One region of the Bradyrhizobium genomosp. III genome, then DNA from elsewhere that is predicted to be linked to it. Evidence: predicted binding sites of a transcription regulator. Region 1 holds the regulator's gene; the other holds the start of a gene.
The links. The regulator LexA, encoded in region 1, represses DNA repair genes until DNA is damaged. The targets are predictions, from matches to a motif close to TGTTCNNNNTGTGTTCNG.
Positions count from the first base shown of each region.

Region 2: the regulator LexA is predicted to act here: its motif matches at 2,192-2,209, upstream of IC66_RS0108315 (DNA recombination protein RmuC).

Region 1 covers NZ_AJQF01000336.1:31,638-35,641, reverse strand. Annotated here, with positions in the region: gene IC66_RS0127180 (HAD-IA family hydrolase) at 1-454, shown strand, start outside; gene IC66_RS0127175 (hypothetical protein) at 624-830, shown strand; gene IC66_RS0127165 (molybdopterin molybdotransferase MoeA) at 1,054-2,265, shown strand; gene lexA (transcriptional repressor LexA) at 2,442-3,143, shown strand; gene IC66_RS47195 (hypothetical protein) at 3,706-4,004, shown strand, end outside.
Region 2 covers NZ_AJQF01000084.1:2,659-6,662, forward strand. Annotated here, with positions in the region: gene IC66_RS0108310 (AmpG family muropeptide MFS transporter) at 1-820, opposite strand, end outside; gene IC66_RS0108315 (DNA recombination protein RmuC) at 962-2,161, opposite strand; gene def (peptide deformylase) at 2,332-2,856, shown strand; gene fmt (methionyl-tRNA formyltransferase) at 2,994-3,929, shown strand; gene truA (tRNA pseudouridine(38-40) synthase TruA) at 3,936-4,004, shown strand, end outside.

The sequences.
Region 1 (4,004 bases):
GGTCGGCAAGATCAGCGACGAGGACTATTTCGCTTCGCTGCGTGCTTCGCTCGGCATCGGCATTTCGGACGCCCAGTTCCTGGAAGGCTGGAACGCGATCTTCGCCGGCGAGATGCCTGATATCGCCGAGCTGCTGCCGCGCGCGGCGAAACAGATGCCGCTCTATGCCTTCTCCAACACCAACCGGCCGCATGTTGACTATTTCTCGAAGGAATATGGCGAACTGCTCGGCCATTTCCGCGCGCTGTATCTGTCGTCCAGCATCGGCCTGCGCAAACCCGACGCGGAAGCCTTCGACCATGTCGTCGCCGCGATCGGCGTGCCCGCAGCACGTATCGTGTTCTTCGACGACCTCGCCGAGAACATCGAAGGCGCGCGGTCGCGCGGGCTGACGGCGGTGCATGTGACGTCGCCGCGCGACGTCGAGAACGCCTTGAAGGCATTGGGCATCTGACGATCTCCGCTCATCGGGAGGCGCCAACGTCGGGCAGCCTTCCCGGACCCAATTTTGCCCAAAATGAGGAACCAGAGCGCTTTGTGCATTTTTGTACGGAGTTCCGGGAACGGAATGGCCCCTTCCGGACTCTTGAGTCCGTTGGGACTTCTACACCGGACTTATGGACGTGCTGGGCAAAACCTATCTCACCAAGCAAGCCTCTCTCCTGCTTGAATTCGCAAGAACCACCTCGGATTCTGACCTTTCCGCCAAGCTGATCAGCAAGGCCGCCGACCTGAAATCCCAGGCCGATCCGCTGCCCGACAAGGATCAAGGGCCGAAGGCTCCCGACGTCGCGATGGACGACGGGCCGGACCGGCCGAGCGGGAGTTGAGCGATGCCGGCCGTGGCACTCGTCATTCTCGTCCTCGCCATCGCCACCCTCCTGCCGATCGGCCTCGTTCTCTGGATCATGCCACGCCAGGCCTGAGCCTGCCTTCGATCCAGGGCCGGAAAGCGGCAAGATAAATTGTGCCCGCATTTTTGCCTCTGCTCCCGCGCTCGGCTAGAAGACTGTCGGAACATTTCGTCCGAACGTGCCGAGCAGGAGTTTCGCCGTGGCCTTGATGCCGGTTTCCGACGCCCTTGCTGCGGTGCTGGCGGGTGCAGAGCCGCTGCCTGCAGAGATGGTTTCACTCGACGAAGCCTACCATCGCGTGCTCGCGCAGGACGTCGCTGCGCGGCGCACCCAACCGCCCCAGGCGATGTCGGCGATGGACGGCTACGCCGTGCGCGCGGCCGATGCGGCAACGATCGATTCCAGGCTGACGATGATCGGTGAGGTCGCAGCGGGCCGTCCGTTCACGGAAAGGGTCGGCGCCGGCGAAGCCGTGCGGATCTTCACCGGCGGCGTCGTTCCCGACGGCGCCGACGCAGTCGTGATCCAGGAGGACACGATCGCCGAGGGCAAGCACATAACGATCAAGGAAGCCGCGATCGTGGGTCGGCACATCCGCCCCGCCGGCGTTGATTTCCGCGAGGGTGACGTCCTCCTGCGCAAGGGAACCCGTCTGACAGAGCGCGATCTCGCCCTCGCCGCTGGAATGAATCACCCGCAACTCGCCGTCTGCCGTCGTCCGAAGGTCGCGATCCTCGCCACCGGCGATGAACTGGTGATGCCGGGCTCGACGCCCGGGCACGGCCAGATCGTCTATTCCAACGGCTATGCCCTGCACGCGCTCGCCCGCAGCGAGGGCGCCGAGACCATCGACCTCGGTGTTGCCGCCGATACGCTGGAGGCCACCACCGCCGGCATCCGCCGCGCGCGCGAAAGCGGCGCCGACGTCCTGGTCACGACCGGGGGCGCATCGGTCGGCGACCACGATCTGGTCCAGCAGGCGCTGAAGGACGAAGGCATCGCGTTGGCGTTCTGGAAGATCGCGATGCGGCCCGGCAAGCCGATGATGCACGGACGCTTAGGGACGATGGGCGTCATTGGCCTGCCCGGCAATCCCGTGTCGTCCTACGTGTGCGCCTTCCTGTTCATGGTGCCGTTGATTCGCGCGCTGTCGGGCCGTTCGGTGATTCATCACCATCGCGAGCGCGCCGTGCTGGGCCGCGATCTCGGCGCCAATGACCAGCGCGAGGATTATCTGCGCGCGCGCCTGGAGCCGCGCGACGACGGCACGCTCGTCGCCCTTCCCGTCAGCCATCAAGACTCCTCTCTGCTTGCGAATCTTGCTGCAGCACAGGTACTTCTCGTGCGCGCACCGTTTGCGCCAAAGGCCGAGGCCGGCAGCCCCTGCGAAGTGCTGCGGCTCCCCGTCTGAACTGCGCGGCCACACGCATTCCGCGAGTTTCGCTCTGTTCACGGTAAATTAAGCAGTTGCGGAACATGTATCGAACATATAGTGTCCGTTCATGATTTGTTTCGAGGATGTAGCGGCTTATCGCTGAACTCATCGTCTCGGAATCGAACGACATCAACCGGGGGACTTTGGTCGAGATGTTAACGCGCAAACAATACGAGCTTCTGCGGTTCATCAGCGAACGCTTGAAGGAAAGCGGCGTGCCGCCGTCCTTCGACGAGATGAAGGATGCGCTCGACCTGCGCTCGAAGTCAGGCATCCACCGCCTGATCACCGCACTCGAGGAGCGCGGCTTCATCCGCCGGCTGCCCAACCGCGCCCGGGCCATCGAAGTGATCAAGCTGCCGGAGCTCCAAGCTGCCGCCGGCAACCGACGCGGCTTCACGCCAAGCGTCATCGAGGGCAATCTCGGCAAGCTACGCGCGAGCTCCAGCCCGTCCGCGGACGAGGGCGAGCGGCCCGTTGCGGTGCCCGTGATGGGCCGCATCGCGGCCGGCACCCCCATCGAGGCGTTGCAGACCCGCAGCCACACCATCAGCGTGCCGCCGGACATGCTCGGCTCCGGCGAGCATTACGCGCTCGAAGTGCGCGGCGATTCCATGGTCGAGGCCGGCATCCTCGACGGCGACATGGCGCTGATCCAGCGCAACGAGAGCGCCGATACCGGCGACATCGTGGTGGCGCTGATCGACGACGAGGAAGCCACGCTCAAGCGCTTCCGCCGCCGCGGCGCCTCGATCGCGCTGGAGCCCGCCAATGCCGCTTACGAGGTGCGCATCCTGCCGCCGAACCGCGTGAAGATTCAGGGCAAGCTGATCGGGCTTTACCGCAAGTACTGATACCGGAGTCTTCAGCGCCTCGCGCGCGCCTTCGGTCGGCATCGCCGATCAGAGATTGGAGCGGATGATGGTCCGCTCCGGCTGGATAGTCTTTCTGGTTCTGCACAGATTGTCCGGCCCCTCCCCCTTTTCGCGACATCCTCGGCAGGCCGCGGGAAGCAACATCGCTTCGCGGCCTTTCGAGTTCGAGGGGGACAGCCCAAATGCGCCGGATCGTTTGAGCGCAGCCGCAGCAACGCTGGTCGCATCATCATGTCGGCTAGGACACGGCCGTGATCCAGAAAATCCGCAACGACCGCAATGCAGCGCGCACGCAGCCGAGCTGACGATACTCGGGCTGGCTGGTTTCGCCGGTCGTTGACGCGCGCCTGCCAAATGCACGGAAGCCGACTTTGTTCCTATCGAATTCGGAAAAGATGGAAAAGATAATGTGATCGGGGCTCGCGGATCCCAGCCGCAGATTTGCCTACAACCAAGCAGACCGTCACGTGCTTCCACTCTGGTAGGGGCCTGCGCCTCCAAAAGGGGTGCGGGTCGCTATCTCTGCATAGAGGAGCACCCGATGTGTGACTACAGCCTGCATGCCGTCGCGACGCGCCCCGCAGAAGTCGGCGAGACGATCGTCACGACAACATTCCGCGGCACCTCGACGCGCGGCTTCGCCTCCGAAGCCGATCTCTCCGTCGCGGTCTGCCTGCTGCCGGGAACGGAGCTCGCCTTCGCCGATAACGTCCGTTACGACAACCGCTGGATCTGGACGCGCACCGTCAACTCCCGCGTCGGCAAGTTCGGCAAGATCGATCCGCACATTCCCGATCGCCATCATGATGCGATCGAATTCCCGGACGGCAAATCCGTGCT
Region 2 (4,004 bases), on a different contig from region 1:
ACTTGAACAGCACCACGAAGGCGAGCGCGGCGAGTGCGTCCTTGCGCGACAGGAACTCGGAGAACGCGCCGATCGCCGCGCTCAACACGCGCGCAAAGGCGGTCTCGGTTTGTGTTGCAGCTTCTGCCTGTGCGGATTGCGCCGGCTCGGTCGCGGCCAGCGCGGTAATCGTGCCGATCAGCACCATCGACGCCATCACCACATAGCCCCACATCCATGCCGAGGTGCGGGTGATGCCGGTGCTCTCGAAGCCCGAGACGATGAACAGCGCGCCCGCGGTCGAGACCAGCATGCCGATGCGATAAGCCGCGACGTAAGCCGCCATGCCGGCGGCCTGCTCGCTCTCCGGCAGGCTCTCGACGCGGAAGGCATCGACCACGATGTCCTGTGTCGACGACGTCGTCGCCACCAGCAGCGCGCCCAGCGCGACGTAGAACGGCGAGCTGGCCGGGTCGGTCATCGCCAGCAGCAGGATCGCGACGATCAGCAGCAGCTGCGAAAACACCATCCAGCCGCGCCGCCGTCCGAAGGTCTGGGTGAACAGCGGCACATGCAGCGCATCCACCAGCGGCGCCCAAAGGAATTTCAGCGTGTAGGGCGTGCCGACCAGCGCGAACAGCCCGATGGTCTTGAGATCGACCCCGGCCTCGCGCATCCACACCAGCAGCGTGGAGCCCGACAGCGCCAGCGGCAGCCCCGAGGAGAAGCCGAGGAACAGCACGATCAGCACCCGGGGCTGCAGGTACACGGCAAGGCTGTCGCGCCAGGAGGGCGCAGGGACGGAGGTCGCGGCGGGGGAGGTCGCGTCGGGAGCGGTCATGGGGTGGTGTTAGCAGATTCTGGGGGTGATGCCTCTGCCACAAATCCCGTCATGCCCGGGCTTGTCCCGGGCATCCACGTTCTTGGTGCCGTTGAAAAGTCCGTGGATGGCCGGGACAAGCCCGGCCATGACGAAACGGTGTCACTCCCCCGCCTGGAGCTTCCGCGGAAACAGCTCGCCCGCGCCCGCGATCAGCCGCGGTCCCTCGGCCGGCGCGTCCGCCTTGCTGAAATCGAGTTCCTCGATCCGGCCTGCACGCTTCTCGATCTTGTCGGCGGAAATCAGGATCTGGCGGACGTCCTCGTTCGCATCGGAAAAATGCTTCTGCAATTTGACCACGCGATCCCTGAGACGACCCAGATCGTCGCCGAGCTTGATCACTTCAGTCTGAATCTGGTCGGCGGCATCGCGCATGCGCGCGTCCTTCATGATCTGCTGCATGACCTGGATCGCCAGCATCAAGAGCGAGGGCGACACCAGCACCACGCGGGCGCGATAGGCCTTCTGGATCACGTCGTCGAAACCGTCATGGATTTCCGCATAGACCGATTCCGACGGCACGAACATCAGTGCCATCTCCTGGGTCTCGCCGGTGACGAGATATTTTTCCGCGATGTCGCTGACATGCTTCATCACGTCGCCGCGCAGCCGCTGCGTGGCAACGCGCTTCTCCTCGTCGGTGCGGGCGTCGTGCAGCGCCGTCATCGCCTCCAGCGGAAACTTCGCGTCGATGCAGAGCGGGCGCTGGTCTGGCAGGAACACGACGCAGTCGGGCCGCTTGCCGGTCGAGAGCGTGAACTGGAACTCGTAGGCGCCCTTCGGCAGACCGTCCTGGACGATCGCCTCCATCCGCGCCTGGCCGAAGGCGCCGCGCGACTGCTTGTTCGCGAGCACGTCGCGCAGGGTCGTCACCTGGGTGGTGAGATCGGTAAGGTTCTTGTGGGCGCTGTCGATGATGCCGAGCCGCTCGTGCAGCGCGCGCAGGCTCTCCATGGTGTTGCGCGTCGAATGTTCCATCGACTGGCCGACGCGATGGGTGACCGAATCCAGCCGCTCGTTGACCGCGCGCGCCATCTCGGCCTGGCGTCCCGCCAGCGCCTGGGTCATGGCGTCGACCCTCCCTGAGGATTCGCTCTGGGCGCGCAGCACCTCGCTCAGGCGCTCCTCGAGCTCGTCGGCCCGGATCGCATGCGCCATCGCGAGTTCCGCGCCGCGCCGGCCCGAGCGGGCGATCACGACGGCGATCGTCACCAGCAGGGTGAGGACAAGGGCGCCGAAGCCGATCAGGGCATCAATCGTGCGCACCGGCCAGTCGGCCAGCATGAAGATGATCTCGTTCATGGGCCCTTCTAGCGCGATTCGCCGACCTTAGCGAACGAAGAGGGAACGGTTATGGTTAATAGCCCCCTAATTTTTATGGTTAACGAAACCTGAAGTTTTATGGTTAGCGAGGGGTTAACGGGGTTCCCGGCCGGATTGACCGCGTCCGGCGCGCGGCTTAAATCGCGGCCATGGCCCTCAGAGAAATCATCATCCTGCCCGACAGGCAGCTGCGTCTGGTCTCCAAGCCGATCGAGAAGGTCACGCCGGAGATTCGCAAGCTTGCCGACGACATGTTCGAGACCATGTACGACGCGCCCGGTATTGGCCTCGCCGCGATCCAGGTCGCGCAGCCGCTGCGGCTCATCACCATGGACCTCGCCAAGCGCGACGAGAACGGCGAGACCACGCCACTTCCGCGCGTCTTCATCAACCCCGAGATCATCGCCTCGTCCGAGGAGCTCTCGGTCTACGAGGAAGGCTGTCTCTCGATCCCCGAATATTACGAGGAGGTCGAGCGCCCTGCGAAGGTGCGCGTGCGCTTCACCGATCTCGACGGCAAGGTGCACGAGGAGGACGCCGAAGGTCTCTATGCCACCTGCATCCAGCACGAGATCGACCACCTCAACGGCGTGCTGTTCGTCGACTATCTGTCGAAGCTCAAGCGCGACCGCGTCATGAAGAAGTTCGAGAAAGCCGCCAAGCGCGCGGAGTAACCACGTTCTCCGCCGTCATGCCCGGCCTTGTGCCGGCATCCACGTTCTCTGCCGCCGCAGGCCGGAAGAACGTGGATGGCCGGGACAAGCCCGGCCATGACGAGTACGTTGCTCGTTTCCGAGGATTGTCTCGCCACATGCCCCTCCGCCTGATCTTCATGGGCACGCCCGATTTCTCCGTGCCGACGCTGCTCGAGCTGGTCGCGCATGGCCACGAGATCGTCGCCGTCTACACCCGCGCGCCGAAGCCCGGCGGGCGGCGCGGCCTGCAATTGCAGCCGACGCCGGTCGAAGAAGCTGCGCGAAAGCTCGGCATTCCCGTGCTGACGCCGAAGACGCTGAAGACCCAGGAAGCGCTCGACGAGTTCAGCGCGTTCGACGCCGATGCCGCCGTGGTCGTCGCCTACGGCATGATCCTGCCGCAGGCGATCCTCGATGCGCCAAAACTCGGCTGCTACAATCTGCACGCTTCGCTGCTGCCGCGCTGGCGCGGCGCAGCGCCGATCAACCGTGCGATCATGGACGGCGATGCCGAGAGCGGCGTGATGGTGATGAAGATGGATGTCGGTCTCGATACCGGCGACGTCGCCATGGCCGAGCGCCTCGCGATCACGGACAACATGACTGCACTCGATTTGCACGATCGTCTCTCCCGTCTCGGCGCCGATCTCATGGTGCGCGCGATGGCCGCGCTCGGGCGCGGCGGGCTCCAGCTCAAGAAGCAGAGCGAGGACGGTGTCACCTACGCCGCCAAGATCGACAAGGCCGAGGCGCGCATCGACTGGACCAGGCCGGCGCGTGCCGTGCTGCGTCACATCCACGGCCTGTCGCCATTCCCCGGCGCCTGGGCCGAGCTTGCCGGCGTCAGCGAGAATGCGCGCGTCAAGATCCTGCGGTGTGATTTGGCAAAGGGGTCGGGCGCGCCGGGCGAGGTGCTCGATGACAACCTCACCATCGCCTGCGGTGAGGGCGCCATCCGCATCATCGAGATCCAGCGCGAAGGCAAGGGCCGGATGCAGGCCGCGGATTTCCTGCGCGGCGTGCCGTTGAAGGCGGGAGCGAGGTTCAACTGATCAGCGATGCCCCGCTACAAGCTCACCATCGAGTATGACGGCGCGCCGTTTTTCGGCTGGCAGGTGCAGGACACG